Methylovirgula sp. 4M-Z18: one gene and its partner. The protein of the gene in region 2 interacts with the protein of the main gene of each other region in a pairwise test. Links are inferred from orthologs where the notes say so. Each region holds a gene or a part of one and is shown on either strand. Other genes may lie near its edges.

Evidence for each region. Proteins that work in one complex are often made in the same cells at the same time.
Region 1: the proteins of leuS (region 2) and ligA interact in binary tests that used the Escherichia coli proteins (3 or more experiments, as listed by UniProt). The link is inferred for Methylovirgula sp. 4M-Z18 from one-to-one orthologs.

What each region holds. Positions count from the first base shown.
Region 1 is NZ_CP149574.1:3,327,821-3,335,337, reverse strand. Bases 1,960-4,859 are described here. They hold ligA (NAD-dependent DNA ligase LigA), read left to right. Parts: upstream 1,960-2,309; coding sequence 2,310-4,409; downstream 4,410-4,859. Other genes in these bases: V9T28_RS15490 (AraC family transcriptional regulator), read left to right, coding at 4,460-4,859; V9T28_RS15500 (hypothetical protein), read right to left, coding at 1,960-2,110. In the rest of the region: DNA repair protein RecN, read left to right, coding at 1-742; V9T28_RS15505 (Ldh family oxidoreductase), read left to right, coding at 769-1,755; more of V9T28_RS15500, read right to left, coding at 1,838-1,959; more of V9T28_RS15490, read left to right, coding at 4,860-5,317; V9T28_RS15485 (AzlC family ABC transporter permease), read left to right, coding at 5,365-6,063; V9T28_RS15480 (AzlD family protein), read left to right, coding at 6,060-6,359; V9T28_RS15475 (aminopeptidase P family protein), read right to left, coding at 6,376-7,517. UniProt on the Escherichia coli protein: DNA ligase that catalyzes the formation of phosphodiester linkages between 5'-phosphoryl and 3'-hydroxyl groups in double-stranded DNA using NAD as a coenzyme and as the energy source for the reaction.
Region 2 is NZ_CP149574.1:4,496,106-4,503,894, forward strand. Bases 2,920-6,091 are described here. They hold leuS (leucine--tRNA ligase), read left to right. Parts: upstream 2,920-3,224; coding sequence 3,225-5,891; downstream 5,892-6,091. Other genes in these bases: V9T28_RS20795 (hypothetical protein), read left to right, coding at 2,920-3,125; lptE (LPS assembly lipoprotein LptE), read left to right, coding at 5,878-6,091. Outside these bases: V9T28_RS20780 (YggS family pyridoxal phosphate-dependent enzyme), read right to left, coding at 1-30; V9T28_RS20785 (GGDEF domain-containing protein), read right to left, coding at 261-1,400; V9T28_RS20790 (glutathione S-transferase family protein), read right to left, coding at 1,650-2,300; more of V9T28_RS20795, read left to right, coding at 2,346-2,919; more of lptE, read left to right, coding at 6,092-6,423; V9T28_RS20810 (DUF302 domain-containing protein), read left to right, coding at 6,532-6,957; holA (DNA polymerase III subunit delta), read left to right, coding at 7,139-7,789.

The DNA.
Region 1 (7,517 bases), 1.2 Mb from region 2 along the record:
GGCGCGCAAATATCAGGTCACGATCGAAGCGCTGCCGGCGCTGGCCGAGAAATTCGCCGGCGACCTCGCGGCGCTCGATGCGGGCGAGGCCCGGCTCGTCAAACTGGCGCAGAAAGTTGCCGAGTCGCAGGCCGCTTATGACAAGGCCGCGCGCACCCTCTCGGCCGGGCGCGCGAAGGCCGCGAAACAGATCGACAAGGCGGTGAATGCCGAATTGCCGCCGCTGAAACTGGAGCGCGCGCAATTCCTGACGCAGGTCGCTTCCGACGGTGCGCCGACGCGCGAGGGCATCGACCGGGTCGAGTTCTGGGTCCAGACGAATCCGGGCACGAAGCCGGGGCCCTTGATGAAGGTCGCCTCGGGCGGCGAATTGGCCCGCTTCATGCTGGCGCTGAAAGTGGTTCTGGCCGATCGCGGCTCGGCGCCGACTTTGGTGTTCGACGAAATAGACACAGGCGTCGGCGGCGCGGTCGCGGATGCGATCGGGCAGCGCTTGGCTCGGCTCGCCGGACGCGTGCAAGTGCTCGCCGTCACCCATGCGCCGCAGGTGGCGGCCAAGGCGCATGCCCATATGCGGATCGCCAAAGCCGATATCGGCAAGAAGGGCGAGCGGGTCGCGACCAGCGTCGCCACCCTGCACGACGAGGCGCGGCGCGAAGAGATCGCGCGGATGCTCGCCGGCGCCACGATCACCAACGAAGCGCGCGCTGCTGCGGCGCGATTGATCGAAGGCGCGGCATAATCGTCAAAAGGTGAGGAGGGGGCACGGTGCCGGTTCTGTCTCTTGATGCAATCGAAACCATGGCGCGCGATGCTCTGGTGAAGTCCGGTGCATCCACAGCGATTGCGGCGTCGGTCGCCCGGTCGATCCGCGCCGCGGAAGCGGATGGGTTTTCCGGCATCGGCCTTGGCTTCTTGCCGGTGTTTCTCAGCCATCTCAAAAGCGGTCGCGTGAACGGCACTGCCGTGCCGCAGCTCGAGCGGCGCGCCGCCGCAATTGTGCATGTGGATGCCGCGCAAGGCTTCGCGCAGCCGGCGATGGATGTGGGCTTTCCCGCCTTGATCGAGGCCGCCAAGGCCTGCGGCACAGCCTCTTTGACGATCACGCGGTCCTATTCCGCCGGCGTGCTCGGCCATGCCGTCGAGGAATTGGCGACGCACGGCCTCGTCGCGCTCGCTTTTACTAATGGACCACCGAATATCGCGCCCTGGGGCGGGCGCGTGCCCTTGTTCGGCACCAATCCGATGGCCTTCGCGGTCCCGCGCAGCGAGGCGTTGCCGTTGGTGATCGACCAGTCGGCGAGCGTCGTGACGAAAGTGGCGTTGCTGCAGAAGGCGCGCGCCAACGAACCCTTGCCGCCCGGCTGGGCGCTCGATGCTGATGGCGCCGAGACGCAAGATCCGCAGGCCGCGCTGCAGGGGTCGATGGCGCCCTTCGGTGGCGCCAAAGGCGCGGCGATCGCACTGATGGGGGAGATTTTCGCCGCCGTCCTCACCGGCGCGCAATTTTCCTTCGACGCCAAACCCTATGGCGTGACTGACGCTCCGCCGCTCGACATCGGCCAGTTTTTTGTGGTCTTGGATCCAGCGGCGCATGCCCCAGATTTCGCGGTGCGGCTGGAAAAGCTGTTGCAGGCGATGCTGGCGCAAGACGGCGTGCGCCTGCCAGGCGACCGGCGCTATCGCCTGCGGCGGCAAGCCGAGGAGAAGGGCGTCGAGGTTGACGCGGCGCTGATCGAGACGCTGCGCGCCTGAAAAAGAAAACCCTCCGGCAGGACCGAAGGGCTTGGCTTCAAGGACGGGGGAGAGGCAGCCTGGCGTTGAAGCCGGGCTGAACTCAGTCGCAGACCCGCACGGCGCGGTAGCCGAGGAAGTCGCCGTCTTCGTTATAAACCGCGCGGCGGGCGAGGTAGCAATCGTCGGCGCGGGACGCCGCGATCGCGCCGAGGGCCAGACCGCCGATCACGCCGACAGCCAAGGGGCCACCCCAGCCGCGATGATGGTGCATCATCGGGAAGGCCGATGCGGGCGCCGTGCTGGCGGCCAAGCCGGTGGCCAGGGAAGCGGCGGCAAGGCCGACGAGCAGGGTCTTTTTGAAGATGTTGGTCATGGTACTCTCCTATGTTCGGATCGCTTGAAATCCGTTGAAGCGATGGAGAGAAGGTAGATGCGGGCGCCGCAAAGGGCTGTGCCGAAGCGCACGCGGTGAATTGCTGGGCTGCAATGCGTGACGTAGGATGGCGCGAACGTGGTGACGAGCCCGTGACGCGAGTCCGGTTCGTTTGAATCTGTTTGCAGTGAGACCCATCATGCCGAAGCGCTCATCCGAAACCGACATGTCGCCCGAGGCCGCGGCCGAGGAACATGCAAGGCTCGCGCAGGAGATTGCCGAGCACGACGTGCGCTACCACCAGCAGGATGCGCCGACGATTTCGGACGCCGATTATGATGCGCTGCGCCGCCGTCTCGATCATTTGGAATCTCTGTTTCCGACGCTGAAGAGCACGTCGTCGCCAAGCGCAAAAGTCGGTGCGGCGCCATCGGAGAAATTCGCCAAGGTGCGCCACGTCGTGCCGATGCTCTCGCTCGGCAACGTCTTTGCTGACGAAGAGGTCGAGGATTTCGTCGGCCGCATTCGCCGCTTTCTCGGCCTTGGCGCGGACGCATCGGTCAGCCTGACGGCGGAGCCGAAGATCGATGGCCTCTCCTGTTCGCTGCGCTACGAGAAGGGTGTGCTCGTGACCGCGGCGACGCGTGGCGACGGATTCGAGGGCGAGGACGTCACGGCGAATGTGCGCACGATTGGCAGCATCCCGAATGTGCTGAAAGGTGACGTGCCGGAGATCTGCGAGGTGCGCGGCGAAGTCTATATGAGCCACACCGATTTTGCCGCCCTCAATGTCAATCAGGAAGCGACGGGCGGCAAATTGTTTGCCAATCCGCGCAACGCGGCGGCCGGCTCGTTGCGTCAGCTCGATCCGACGATCACGGCGGCGCGGCCGTTGCAGTTCTTCGCCTACGCCTGGGGCGAGATGAGCGCGGTGCCGGCAAAGACGCAGAGCGGCGTGGTTGCGGCTTTTGCCGCCATGGGCCTGCCGACCAATCCGTTGATGCGCCTGTGCTATTCGGTCAAGGACATGCTCGACGTCTATCGCGCGATCGAGGCGCGGCGCGCGACGCTCGGCTATGATATCGATGGTGTCGTCTACAAGGTCGATGACCTTGCGCTGCAGGCGCGACTCGGCTTCGTCTCGCGTTCGCCGCGTTGGGCGGTGGCGCATAAATTCCCCGCCGAAAAGGCGACCACCATTCTGGAGGGCATCGAAATCCAGGTCGGCCGCACGGGTGCGTTGACGCCGGTCGCGCGGCTGAAGCCGGTGACGGTCGGCGGCGTTGTCGTGTCGAATGCGACATTGCACAATGAGGATGAGATCGCGCGCAAGGATGTGCGGATCGGCGATACGGTCATCGTGCAGCGGGCGGGCGACGTCATTCCGCAAATTCTCGGCGCCGTTCTCGAGAAGCGCCCTGCGGATACGAAACCTTACGTGTTCCCCGATGTCTGTCCGGTATGCGGCTCCGCCGCTTTGCGGGAGATCGATGCGAAGGGTGAGACAGACGCGGTGCGGCGCTGCACGGGCGGGCTCATCTGCGCGGCGCAAGCGGTGGAGCGTCTGAAACATTTTGCCTCGCGCAACGCCTTCGATATCGAGGGGCTCGGCGACAAGCAGATCGAATTTTTCCATGAGAAGGGATTGATCCGCGCGCCGGCCGATATTTTCACCCTCGCGCGGCGCGATGCGGAGAGTTTGACAAAAATCCGCAATTTCGAGGGCTTTGGCGAAACCTCGGTGCGCAACCTCTTCGCTGCGATCGAAGCGCGGCGCCATATCGCGATCAACCGTTTCATCTATGCGCTCGGCATCCGCCATGTCGGCGAGACGAACGCGAAACGCCTGGCGCGGCATTTCGGCAATTTTGCCGCGCTGCGCGAAGTCGGCATCAAGGCGGCGGATCCTGAGTCTGAAGCACGCGCCGAATTGACGGGGATCGAAGGCATCGGCGCGGTCGTCGCCGAAGCGCTCGCCGACTTTTTCGCCGAGGCGCATAATGAGGAAGCGCTGAACGCCTTGCTCGCCGAAGTGACGACCGAGCCGATGGAAGAAGTTGCGGCAAGCTCGCCGGTCGCGGGCAAAACGGTCGTGTTTACCGGCGCGTTGGAGCGCATGACGCGCGATGAGGCCAAAGCCATGGCCGAGCGCCTGGGCGCGAAGGTCTCCGGCTCGGTCTCGAAGAAGACGGACCTGCTGGTTGCGGGCGCGGATGCGGGATCGAAGCTCGCCAAGGCGCGCGAACTTGGTGTCGAGGTCATCAGCGAGGATGAGTGGCTCGCGCGGGTGAATGGATAGCCCAGCAATTTTTTACAAGACCCAGCCTACGCCCCGCGGTAATCTGCCTCATGCACAATGTCACGCAATCGGAGATCGACGCGCTCAGCGAGCATGATCAGCGCGACCGCACGCGGTTTTGGCGCGTGGCGCGCTATGGCAATCTGGAATGTTTGAGCGCGACCTTCTTCACCCAGCGTTTTCCGCGTCATACCCACGAGACCTATGTCATCGGCGTCCTGCTGGCGGGCTGCAATTCCTATGTGCTGTGCGGCGGAACGGTGCATGCGGTGGCCGGCGATGTGGCGATCATTCCGCCCGGCGAAGTGCATGACGGCGGCGCGGCGGACATCGGCTTCATCTATCGCATGACCTATCCGTCGGTGGACGTGATGCGCGAAATCGCGGTGGATGTGACCGGCAAGCCGCAGCTTTTCGGCCCGAGCTTCGATCAGCCGCTTTACCGCGATCCGGACATTTTCGCTTTGTTGCGCGCCGCGCACGAGCGTATGGAAACCGGTGGCGATGGGCTCGCGGCGGACGAATTGCTGATTGCCGCCTATGGCCTTCTGATCCTGCGCCACGCCAAGCTGGGTTCACCGCCGCGTGCCGGCCAGGAGCGCACGATTCTCGAGCGGGTGCGCGAGTATATGGACGTGCATTTTCGCGACGAGATCGATTTGGCCCAGCTTTCCCAACTCGCCGGCCTCTCGCGCTTCCATCTCATCCGCACCTTCCGCGCCAATCTCGGCATGACGCCGCATGAATGGCTGCTTGACCGCCGCATTCGCCATGCCCGCGGCCTGCTCGCCAAGGGCGAGCCATTGGCCGAGGTTGCGGTCGATTGCGGTTTCTTTGACCAAAGCCATTTCACCCGCGCCTTCAAGCAGCGCATGGGCGTGACGCCCGGCGTGTTTCGGGCGGGATAGCAACAATTTACAAGACCGTCCGCGCGCGCCGTCCTATGTGCTCGCGCATGACGACGCAAGATTCCACTCTTTCGCAAATGACGGCCGGCGTGCGCGATATTGCGCCGGCGCTGGTGGCGGCTGTACCGATCGGTTTTCTCTACGGTGCCCTCGCCACGTTGAAGGGCCTATCGCCGGTCGAGGTGATGCTCACGAGCAGTTTGGTTTATGCCGGCGGCGCGCAATTTTCGGCGCTGGAACTATGGAAGCAGCCGGCGCCGGTGCTGCTGCTCACTTTCTCGGTACTGCTCATCAACCTGCGTCACGTGCTGATGGGCATGTCGCTGGTGCGCAAGATGCAGTTGTTCCCGCAGCGTCTGCGCGCGCTCGGTTTCTTTTTCATGGTCGACGAGACCTGGGCCTTTTCCGAGCGCCGCGCGGCCGGTGCCGTGCTGCGTCCGAGTTATTATTTCGGCATGGGCCTCGTCTTCTGGCTCAACTGGGTGCTGTGCTCGACGTTGGGTGCGCTCGGCGGCTCGCTGCTCGGCGATCCGAAGCGGATCGGCGCCGATTTCGCCTTCACGGCCTTGTTCATCGGCCTGATCGCCGGCTTCTGGAAGGGACGAGCGACCGCGATTCCGGTGGTCGGTGCGGCCGTCGCCTCGGCAGCGCTCTATGTGCTGTGCGGACCGCCGTGGCACATCGCCGGCGGGGCATGCGTCGGCATCGTGGCCGCCTATCTCACGGCGCCGGAGGAAAGCGCATGACCCTCGATTGGACGACCTTTGTCGCGATCCTGTGTATGGGCCTCGTGACCTATCTCACCCGCGTCACCGGCGGGTTGCTGGCGGGCCGGTTGCAGCTGTCGCCGCGCCTCGCCACCGCGCTCGATGCCATTCCGCCCGTGGTGCTGGTCGCAGTGGTCGCGCCCTCTATGCTGGCGACCGGCAAGGCCGAGACCTTGGCAAGCGCCATCACCATCTTGGCCGCGACGCGCCTGCCGCTGCTCGGCGTCGTGGCCAGCGGCGTCGCGTCGATCGTGCTGCTGCGGCTCGTGTTGTGAATGGAGCACGCTCCGTTCAAAGCGGCTTGGTTGCCGCCGTCAGCCACTTGCGCGTGGCCGGATCGACGAGCGGGGCGACGCGCTTCTTGACTTCGGCGTGATAGGCGTTCAGCCAGGCGCGCTCTTCAGCCGTGAGCAGTTTGACGTCGACGAGCGCGCGCTCGATCGGCGAGAAGCTGATCGTCTCGAAGCCATACATCTCACGCTCGGCCCCCTTGATCTCGCGCTTTTCCACGACGATCAGGTTCTCGATACGGATGCCCCAGGCGCCGGCTTTGTAATAGCCGGGCTCGTTGGACAGAATCATGCCCGGTTCGAGCGGCGTCGTCCCCGTCTTGGCGATGCGCTGCGGCCCTTCATGCACCGAGAGATAGGAGCCGACGCCATGGCCGGTGCCGTGATCGAAATCGAGTCCTGCCTGCCACAGGGCCTGACGAGCGAAGGCGTCGATCTGCGCGCCGGATGTGCCCTTCGGGAAGACGCTGGTCGCGATGGCGATATGGCCCTTCAGCACGCGGGTGAAGCGGTCGCGCATTTCCGCCGTCGGCTTGCCGACGACGAGAGTGCGGGTGATGTCGGTGGTGCCATCCTCATATTGTGCGCCGGAATCGATGAGGAAAATGCCCTTGCCGATCTTGCGGTTCGATGTGCGCGACACCCGATAATGCGGAATGGCGGCATTCGGGCCGGCGCCGGAGATGGAGGGGAAGGACACGTCCTTCAACTTGCCGCCGTCGCGCCGGAAGGTTTCGAGCGCTTCGGCCGCGGAGATTTCCGTCTGCTTGCCCTTGGGCGCTTCCTCCGCGAACCAGGCAAGGAAGCGGGCATAGGCTGCCGCATCGCGTAAATGTGCGGCGCGCGTGCCGGCAAGCTCGTGCCTGTTCTTGCGCGCCTTCATGAGGGCGGATGGATCGGCGCCGATCTCGGCCTTGCCGCCGGCCTCTTCCAAGGTTTGCGAGAGCAGGGCAGGGGCGGTGGCGGCGTCGAACTGCACGGTTTTTTTCGCTTTGCCGAGCGCGGCGAGATCCTTGAGCAGCAAGGAGGGATCGGCGACATCGGCGCTGTCCGCGAGATGGGCGCGCACGCTGTTCGAAAGCTTGCGGCCGTCGAGATAGAGCGAGGGCCTGCCCTCCTTGCGGATCAGCGCGAAGGACAGCG
Region 2 (7,789 bases):
CCGCCAATTCGCAACCACATCTTCAGACACACGCGCACCATTTGTTACACCAAAGGTCGCGGAAGCGACCTTTGGACAGCCCTTCATTTTTCAACATCGCCTTGAAGGGCGAAAAATGAAGAAAGGAACCAACGGTCACTCTTCGTGACCGTTGGTATCGGACAAGAGAAAGACGTTTAGCTCATGCAATAGATCAGTCACATTTGACAGAAGAATTTTACAATTGGCCGTCACGGTCTGTGCGAAGGAACCGCGTCCGCTCAGGCGACTCTCGCCAGCGTGACACGGTTGCGCCCCTCTTTCTTGGACGCATAGAGCGCATGGTCCGCCGCCAAGAGCATGTGCTCCAGGTCTACCTCGGCGGAAATGTCCTCTGTGCACGCAACCCCGACACTCACGGTCAGGCCGGCCAACTCCCTCTGGATCGTCAGGCGCAGCCGCTCTGCCACGTCGCGACCTTGCGAGCGATCGCAATCCGCAAGGAAGCACACGAATTCCTCGCCGCCGAGCCGTCCACACAGATCCATCGGGCGCACCCCTCGCTCCAGCAAGATGGCGACTTCCTGCAAAACCTTGTCGCCAGCCTGGTGTCCCGCCTCGTCGTTGATGGCCTTGAAATGATCGATGTCGATCATGAGCAGGCAGGCCGGTCGCATCCTTTGCGCGCTCCCTTTCAATTTCAAGGAGGCCTGTTCCAGGAAAGAGCGACGGTTGTGCAGGCCGGTCAGCGAGTCTATCGATGCCAACCGCTGCACGCGGTTTTCGGACCGTTCCTTCGACATGGTGACGAGAAGCAGGCTCGACGCCACGAGATGGAAAAAGCTCTCCACCGCGAGGACGATGAACCAGGGCGTGATGACGATATGGGTGCCGCTCGGGGACGGAATGAAAAACGCGCTGAGTGCCCGCGTAAAATAGGCGACCGAATGGAGCCCAAGCACGAAGACCAAGGGCGCCTTCGACGGCAGCGCCTCACGGATGCGCGCGAGGGCGACACATGTCACCACGAGATACGCCAGATCGATCCCCGAAAAGAGGATGATGCGCGCCTGACCGGAATTGTAAAACGCTTCGATCCGGCACGCCGACAACCAGATCGCAGATCCGGCGAAGATGACCCAGAGCGGCGTCCGATGCCCCGCAAAACGGCGCACGCCGGCAAAAAACAGACCGTAGGCGAGAATGAGCCCGCTGCCCCCGAGATCGACCGACCAGATATCGGGAATGTGCGAGCGCAATGCAAACAGGAACACTCCAGCGGACGCACAGAGGTAGCCCGCACCCCAGATCGGCAAGGAACGGTCGCCGTTCTGGCGGGTGCCCGCGAAAATGAGCAACGCCCCGACAATGACCGACAGAAGCGCTGTGTCGAAAAGAACGGTAATGCCGTCGAGCACCATGGTCCACGTGTCGGTTCGCGTGAGATTAGAACTTGCTATGTCTTAGGAATTCGGATTCCCAATCATGCATTGGGGGTGGATTGATGAGGCTCATGAGCAATCGCATCTTGAAACACGTGCCCACCGTTTGCTGGATGAATGCACCATTGCACCAGAAAATCGATCCTGAATTTTATGATATATACCCAAGAAGATGCATCGCGGAAAGCCACTGAAAGGCATTTTGGCTTCATTCCGCGCCGGTGGGGTTCAAATCTGCAAGAGCGGCGGCGACACCGTGGCCTTGATGGACTCGCGGTCCGCGCACCGGCGTCGCCACGCCTCCAATTTCGGGTGGGCCGCGACAAGCGCCCTGCCCTCGCCGGCGGCGCAGAAATAATCGATCATCGGATAGAAGTGCAGATCGGCGAGCGACAGGGCCGGACCAGCGAGCCAGGCATAATCGGACAGAAGATCTTCCAAGACGTCCAAGACCCGCTTGGCCTTCGCGAGCCCCGAGGTAATCTTGGCCTCGTCGGACACGGCGCCCTGCAGCGGACGCCGGACGCGCTCGACGAAGACGTCCCACACCATCGGCCGGTAGGCATAGGAATCGAGCAGACCCACGATTTGCGCCATACGCGCCCGCAGCTTGACGTCCCGCGGCTGCAGGCTCGGGCCGTCAAAGGCCTCGTCGATATAGCGGCAGATCGCGTGGGTCTCGAAAATCTCAAATCCGTCATGAGAAAATGCGGGGATGCGGCCGAACGGATGATGTGCCAGATAGGTGTCGGGTGGTCCATCCGCCCCAAAGACATCCACTTCGGCCAAATCGAAGGGCACGTGTTTTTCGAGGAGCGTCAGGCGCACCGTGCGCACATAGGCACTCGAAAAATCGCCGTAAACGATACATTTGGTCATTGTGCACTCATACTTCGTTCGCTTCTTCCTGTCATACCCAAGCCGATGAACGACCTGCTGCTTTTCAAACTCACCGTCACGCCGCTGCTGTTGCTCGCCGCGAGCCTCGCGAGCCGCCGCTGGGGTGAGGCGATCGGCGGCTTTCTCGTCGGCCTGCCCCTGACCTCGGGGCCGATTTCGGTGTTTTTGGCGCTGGAGCACGGGATCGACTTTGCGGCACGGGCCACGGCCGGCTCGCTGGCCGCGACAGCGGCGCAAGCCTGCTTTTGCATCGTCTATTGTCGGATGGCGGCGCGCGGATGGCCGACCGCTTTGGCCACGGCCTGCTTCGCCTTTGCGCTCGTCTCCGGCGCGCTGCAATGGGCCGGCGTGTCGCGGCTTTGGCTGTTTCTGCTCTCGATCGCCGGGCTTTTCCTGGCGCTCGCCCTCATTCCGCGTAGTTTCGTGCGCGCCGAGCGCGTCGGCTCGCCCTGGTGGGACTTGCCGGCGCGCATGGTGCTGATCACGTTTCTCGTCGTCGGCGTGACGCTGATCGCGCCTTATGTCGGGCCCCAGATGAGCGGCATTCTCGCCTCGATCCCCTTCATGGCGATCATTCTGACCGTTTTCGCCCATCGCATGCTGGGCGATTTGGCGGCCGCCCAAGTGATGCGCGGTATGGCCGCCGCCCTTTTCGGTTTTGCCGTCTTCTTCTATGTGCTGAGCCTGATGCTCACGCAGTTCAGCCTGCCGGTGACCTACGTCACGGCCGTCCTGAGCGCCCTTGCCGTCCAGGGCGTGTCACTGCTCCGCATGCACCAGCCGACAACCCAGCCGGCGGAGTGACCGGTCTCGGTCCAACTAGGCGCTCTCCATTGACCCGGCAGGGAAAATCATGCTTCTTGCCGCATCTTTCATCTTTTACGAAGCGATCCGACCCATCCGATGAGACCCGACCGTTACAACGTCCGCGAAGCCGAGCCGAAATGGCAGAAAATCTGGACCGAGCGCGGGACGTTCAAGACCGAGAACGCCGACCCGCGGCCCAAATATTACGTCTTGGAAATGTTCCCTTACCCGTCCGGGCGCATCCATGTCGGGCACGTGCGCAATTACGCCATGGGCGACGTCGTGGCGCGGTACAAGCGGGCGCGTGGCTTCAACGTGCTGCACCCCATGGGCTGGGACGCGTTCGGTATGCCGGCGGAAAATGCCGCGATGCAGAACAACACCCACCCGGCGAAATGGACCTACGCCAATATCGATCACATGCGCGGCCAGCTCAAGAACATGGGTCTGTCGCTCGATTGGTCGCGCGAAATCGCCACCTGCGATCCGAGCTATTACAAGCATCAGCAGCGCCTGTTCCTCGACTTTTTGCGCGCCGGCCTGGTCGATCGCAAGAAATCGAAAGTCAATTGGGACCCGGTCGATCATACGGTGCTTGCCAACGAGCAGGTGATCGACGGCCGCGGCTGGCGCTCCGGCGCCTTGGTCGAGCAGCGCGAACTCGTGCAATGGTTCTTCAAGATTTCGGATTTCTCCGACGAGTTGCTGCAGGCGCTGGAGACGCTCGACCGCTGGCCGGAAAAAGTGCGGCTGATGCAGCGCAATTGGATCGGTAAGTCGGAAGGCCTGCTGGTACGTTTCGGCTTGCGCGCCAATGCGACCAGCGCCGACGAGCTCGAAATCTACACGACGCGTCCAGACACGTTGTTTGGCGCGAAATTCATGGCGATCGCGCCCGACCATCCGCTTGCCACCAAAGCCGCGCAGAACGACCCGAAGCTGCAGGCCTTCATCGACGAGTGCCGCCGCATGGGCACGTCCGTCGCAACTTTGGAGACGGCCGAGAAGAAGGGCTACGACACCGGCATCCGCGCCGTGCATCCGTTCGATCCGTCATGGGAATTGCCGGTCTATGTCGCGAATTTCATCCTGATGGACTACGGCACGGGCGCGATTTTCGGCTGCCCGGGGCACGATCAGCGCGACCTCGATTTCGTCAACGCCTATGGCCTCGGCGTTACGCCCGTCGTCTGCCCGCCTGGCATCGATCCCGCGAGCTTCACGATCACCGACACCGCCTATGACGGGGACGGCACGATGATCAATTCGCGCTTCCTCGACGGCATGACCATTCCGCAGGCGAAAGAGGAAGTGGCCAAGCGGCTGGAAACGACCCGCATCGAAGAGAGCTCCGAAATTGTTGCGAATGGCGCAAGCGCCACACGCAATGCGCCGCAGGGCAAGCGGCAAGTGAATTACCGCCTGCGCGACTGGGGCATTTCGCGCCAGCGCTATTGGGGCTGCCCGATCCCGATCATCCATTGCGAAGTGTGCGGCACGGTGCCGGTGCCGATCAAAGACCTGCCGGTGAAACTGCCAGACGATGTCGCCTTCGACCAGCCCGGCAATCCGCTCGACCGGCATCCGACCTGGAAGCACGTGAACTGTCCGCAATGCGGCGCGGCGGCGCGGCGCGAGACCGATACGATGGACACGTTCGTCGATTCCTCGTGGTATTTCGCCCGCTTCACCGATCCGCACAATGCTGATGCGCCGACGACGCCCCAGGCGATCAATGAGTGGCTGCCGGTCGATCAATATATCGGCGGTATCGAGCATGCGATTCTGCATCTGCTCTATTCGCGCTTCTTTGCTCGTGCGATGCAGATCACCGGCCACGGCGGCGTGAAGGAACCTTTCGCCGGCCTGTTCACGCAAGGCATGGTGGTGCATGAGACCTATCGCAGCAAGGCGGGCGATTGGGTCGCACCCAGTGAAATCCGCATCGAGAGCGGCGCCAATGGCCGCCGCGCCTATCTGCTCAGCGACGGCTCGGAAGTCGAGATCGGCTCGATTGAGAAAATGTCGAAATCCCGCCGCAACACGGTCGATCCCGACGAGATCATCGGCACCTATGGCGCCGATACGGCGCGCTGGTTCGTGCTCTCGGATTCGCCGCCCGAGCGCGACGTCATCTGGACCGAGGAAGGTGTGCAGGGCGCGGCCCGTCTCATCCAGAAATTGTGGCGTCTCGTTGGCGAATTGAGCGACGCTGCTCTGCCGGCCGGCGCGGCTGCCCCGAACCAGTTTTCGGACGCCGCCCTCGCCGTGCGCAAAGCCGTGCATGACGCGCTGATCAAGGTCGGCACCGATGTGGAGCGGCTACGGTTCAATGTCTGCATCGCGCATATCAATACGCTGGTGAACACGCTGTCGAGCGCGATCGGTAGAATCGACGACGCGCAGATCGGCGATGACATGCGCTATGCTTTCCGCGAAGCCGGCGACATATTGGTGCAGCTTTTCGCGCCGATGATGCCGCATCTTGCCGAAGAATGCTGGGCGGCGCTCGGCCACCAGGATCTGGTCGCGGAAGCGGCCTGGCCGGTTGCCGATGTGTCGCTGGTGGAAGAAGATGAGCTCGTGCTGCCGGTGCAGGTGAACGGCAAGAAGCGCGGCGACGTGCGCGTGCCGCGCGACGCGTCGAAAGCGGATATCGAGGCTGCGACATTGGCGGTTGAATCGGTGCAGCGCGCGCTCGAGGGAAAGCTGCCGAAGAAGATCATTGTGGTACCCGGAAGGATCGTCAATGTCGTCGTTTAAGCGAAACCAGATGTCCGGCCTCGCGCGTGGCGCGCGTTTTGCCGCCCTGTTGCTGCTCGCCACGCCGCTTGCCGGCTGCTTCCAGCCCGAATTCGCCTCGACCGGTCCGGACGGTTCGCCGCTGGTCAAGGAATTGCAGGCGATCAAGGTCGACCCGATCCCCGATCGCGTCGGCCACTATCTCGGCAACGAATTGATCTTCGCGCTCAACGGAACGGGCCAGGCGCCCGAGCCGAAATATCATCTTCTGGTGACAGTGCGCGAAAGCGTGCAAGTGCCGCTGTACAATTCCTTCGGCGGCTATGCCGCGGCGGCAACCGTCGTCCTCGATGCGGATTATAAGCTTCTGCCGGCTGGCGGCGGTGCGCCGGTCGTGACTGGGACAGCCAAAAGCTCCGCCGATTACACGCGCAGCAACAACCGTTTCGCCAATATCCGCGCGGCGCGCGATGCGGAGATTCGCAACACGAAAGTGTTGGCCGATCAGATCCGCACGCGCCTGGCCGGGGCATTGGCGCAGAATACGCCGTAGCGTGGATGTGACGGTATTTTGGTAGGAATTGTCGACTGATTAAGTTGACAATTCCAGTCGAAGATATGGGACCAGACCGTCCAACCTTTCAAACCGAAGCTCGACGACATGACACAAGATTTGATCCAAGTGGATTATGCCGAGCCATCCGTTTCGGAAGATCAATGCGTTGTCCGGTCGACGCTTGGGTTTCATGCAACAATCGATCGGTTGAAGCGGGAAATCGAAACGCTGGATATGGGGGTGATTCATGAAATCAATCCGCAGATGCTGCTGGAACGGGGTGGGTACTCGATCCTCGGTGCGCGGCAAATCCTGTTTTTCCATCCGCGCTACGCCGCCCGCCTGCTCGCTCTCGATCCGGCCGCCTTTCCGGAAATCCCCTTGAAAGCCGTCGTGATGGAGGGGCGTGACGGCGCGATCACCGTGCGTTGCCGCCGGGTCGAATCGCTCTTCAAACCCTATCCCGCTCTGCAAGAACTTGCGGCTGAGCTGAGCGAAAAGGTGGGCAAGCTCTTCGCGACGGTTTCCTAGAGCAATTTTGCGTTCTTTCAGAATCGCGAAATTATTCTACATCTTTGTTTTGTCGCATTTTCGCTACGCGGACCTTCGGTTCTTAACCGAAAAGTCGGGCAACTTTGCTGGAAAATGCTCTAAGACGATATGGAGCCATGGAGGCTTTGATCGTTACGAAAACTGAAGGCGGCACGACGTCATGACTGCCATCAAGAATGCCGATGCCGATCGCTTTCTCGCTGATCCGCCGAAGGCGATCTTTGCCTTCCTGATTCACGGCAACGATCCGGGGCTCATCGCCGAGCGCGTTCAAGCGCTAACCAAAGCGAGCGTGGACGATGTCGCCGATCCATTTCAGCTCATTCGTCTCGACGGCGACGATGTCGCCGCAGATCCCTTGCGCCTTGTCGACGAAGCCAATACGATTCCGATGTTCGGCGGCCGCCGCGCCATTCTAGTTGACGCGGGATCGAAGAATTTTGCGCCGGCGCTCGAAATGCTGTTTGCCGCGCCACCCGTGGATTGCGCGATCATTATCGGCGCCGGAGCGCTGAAAAAAGACGCGCCGCTGCGCAAGCTGCTTGAGAAGGAGAAAGCCGCGGCGGCGATCGAATGCTATCCCGACGATGCCGCCGCCGTGCAAAAACTCATCGACGCCGAACTTCACGCAGCTGGCCTGACGATTTCGCAAGACGCAAGACAAATGCTGGCGGATCTTCTCGGCGCGGACCGGCTCACCACGCGCGCGGAACTGAGCAAGCTCGTCACTTATGCGCATGGGCAAAAGCAGATCGACGCACAGGACGTCGAGGCGATCGTCACGGACGCATCAGCGCTGTCCGTCGACACA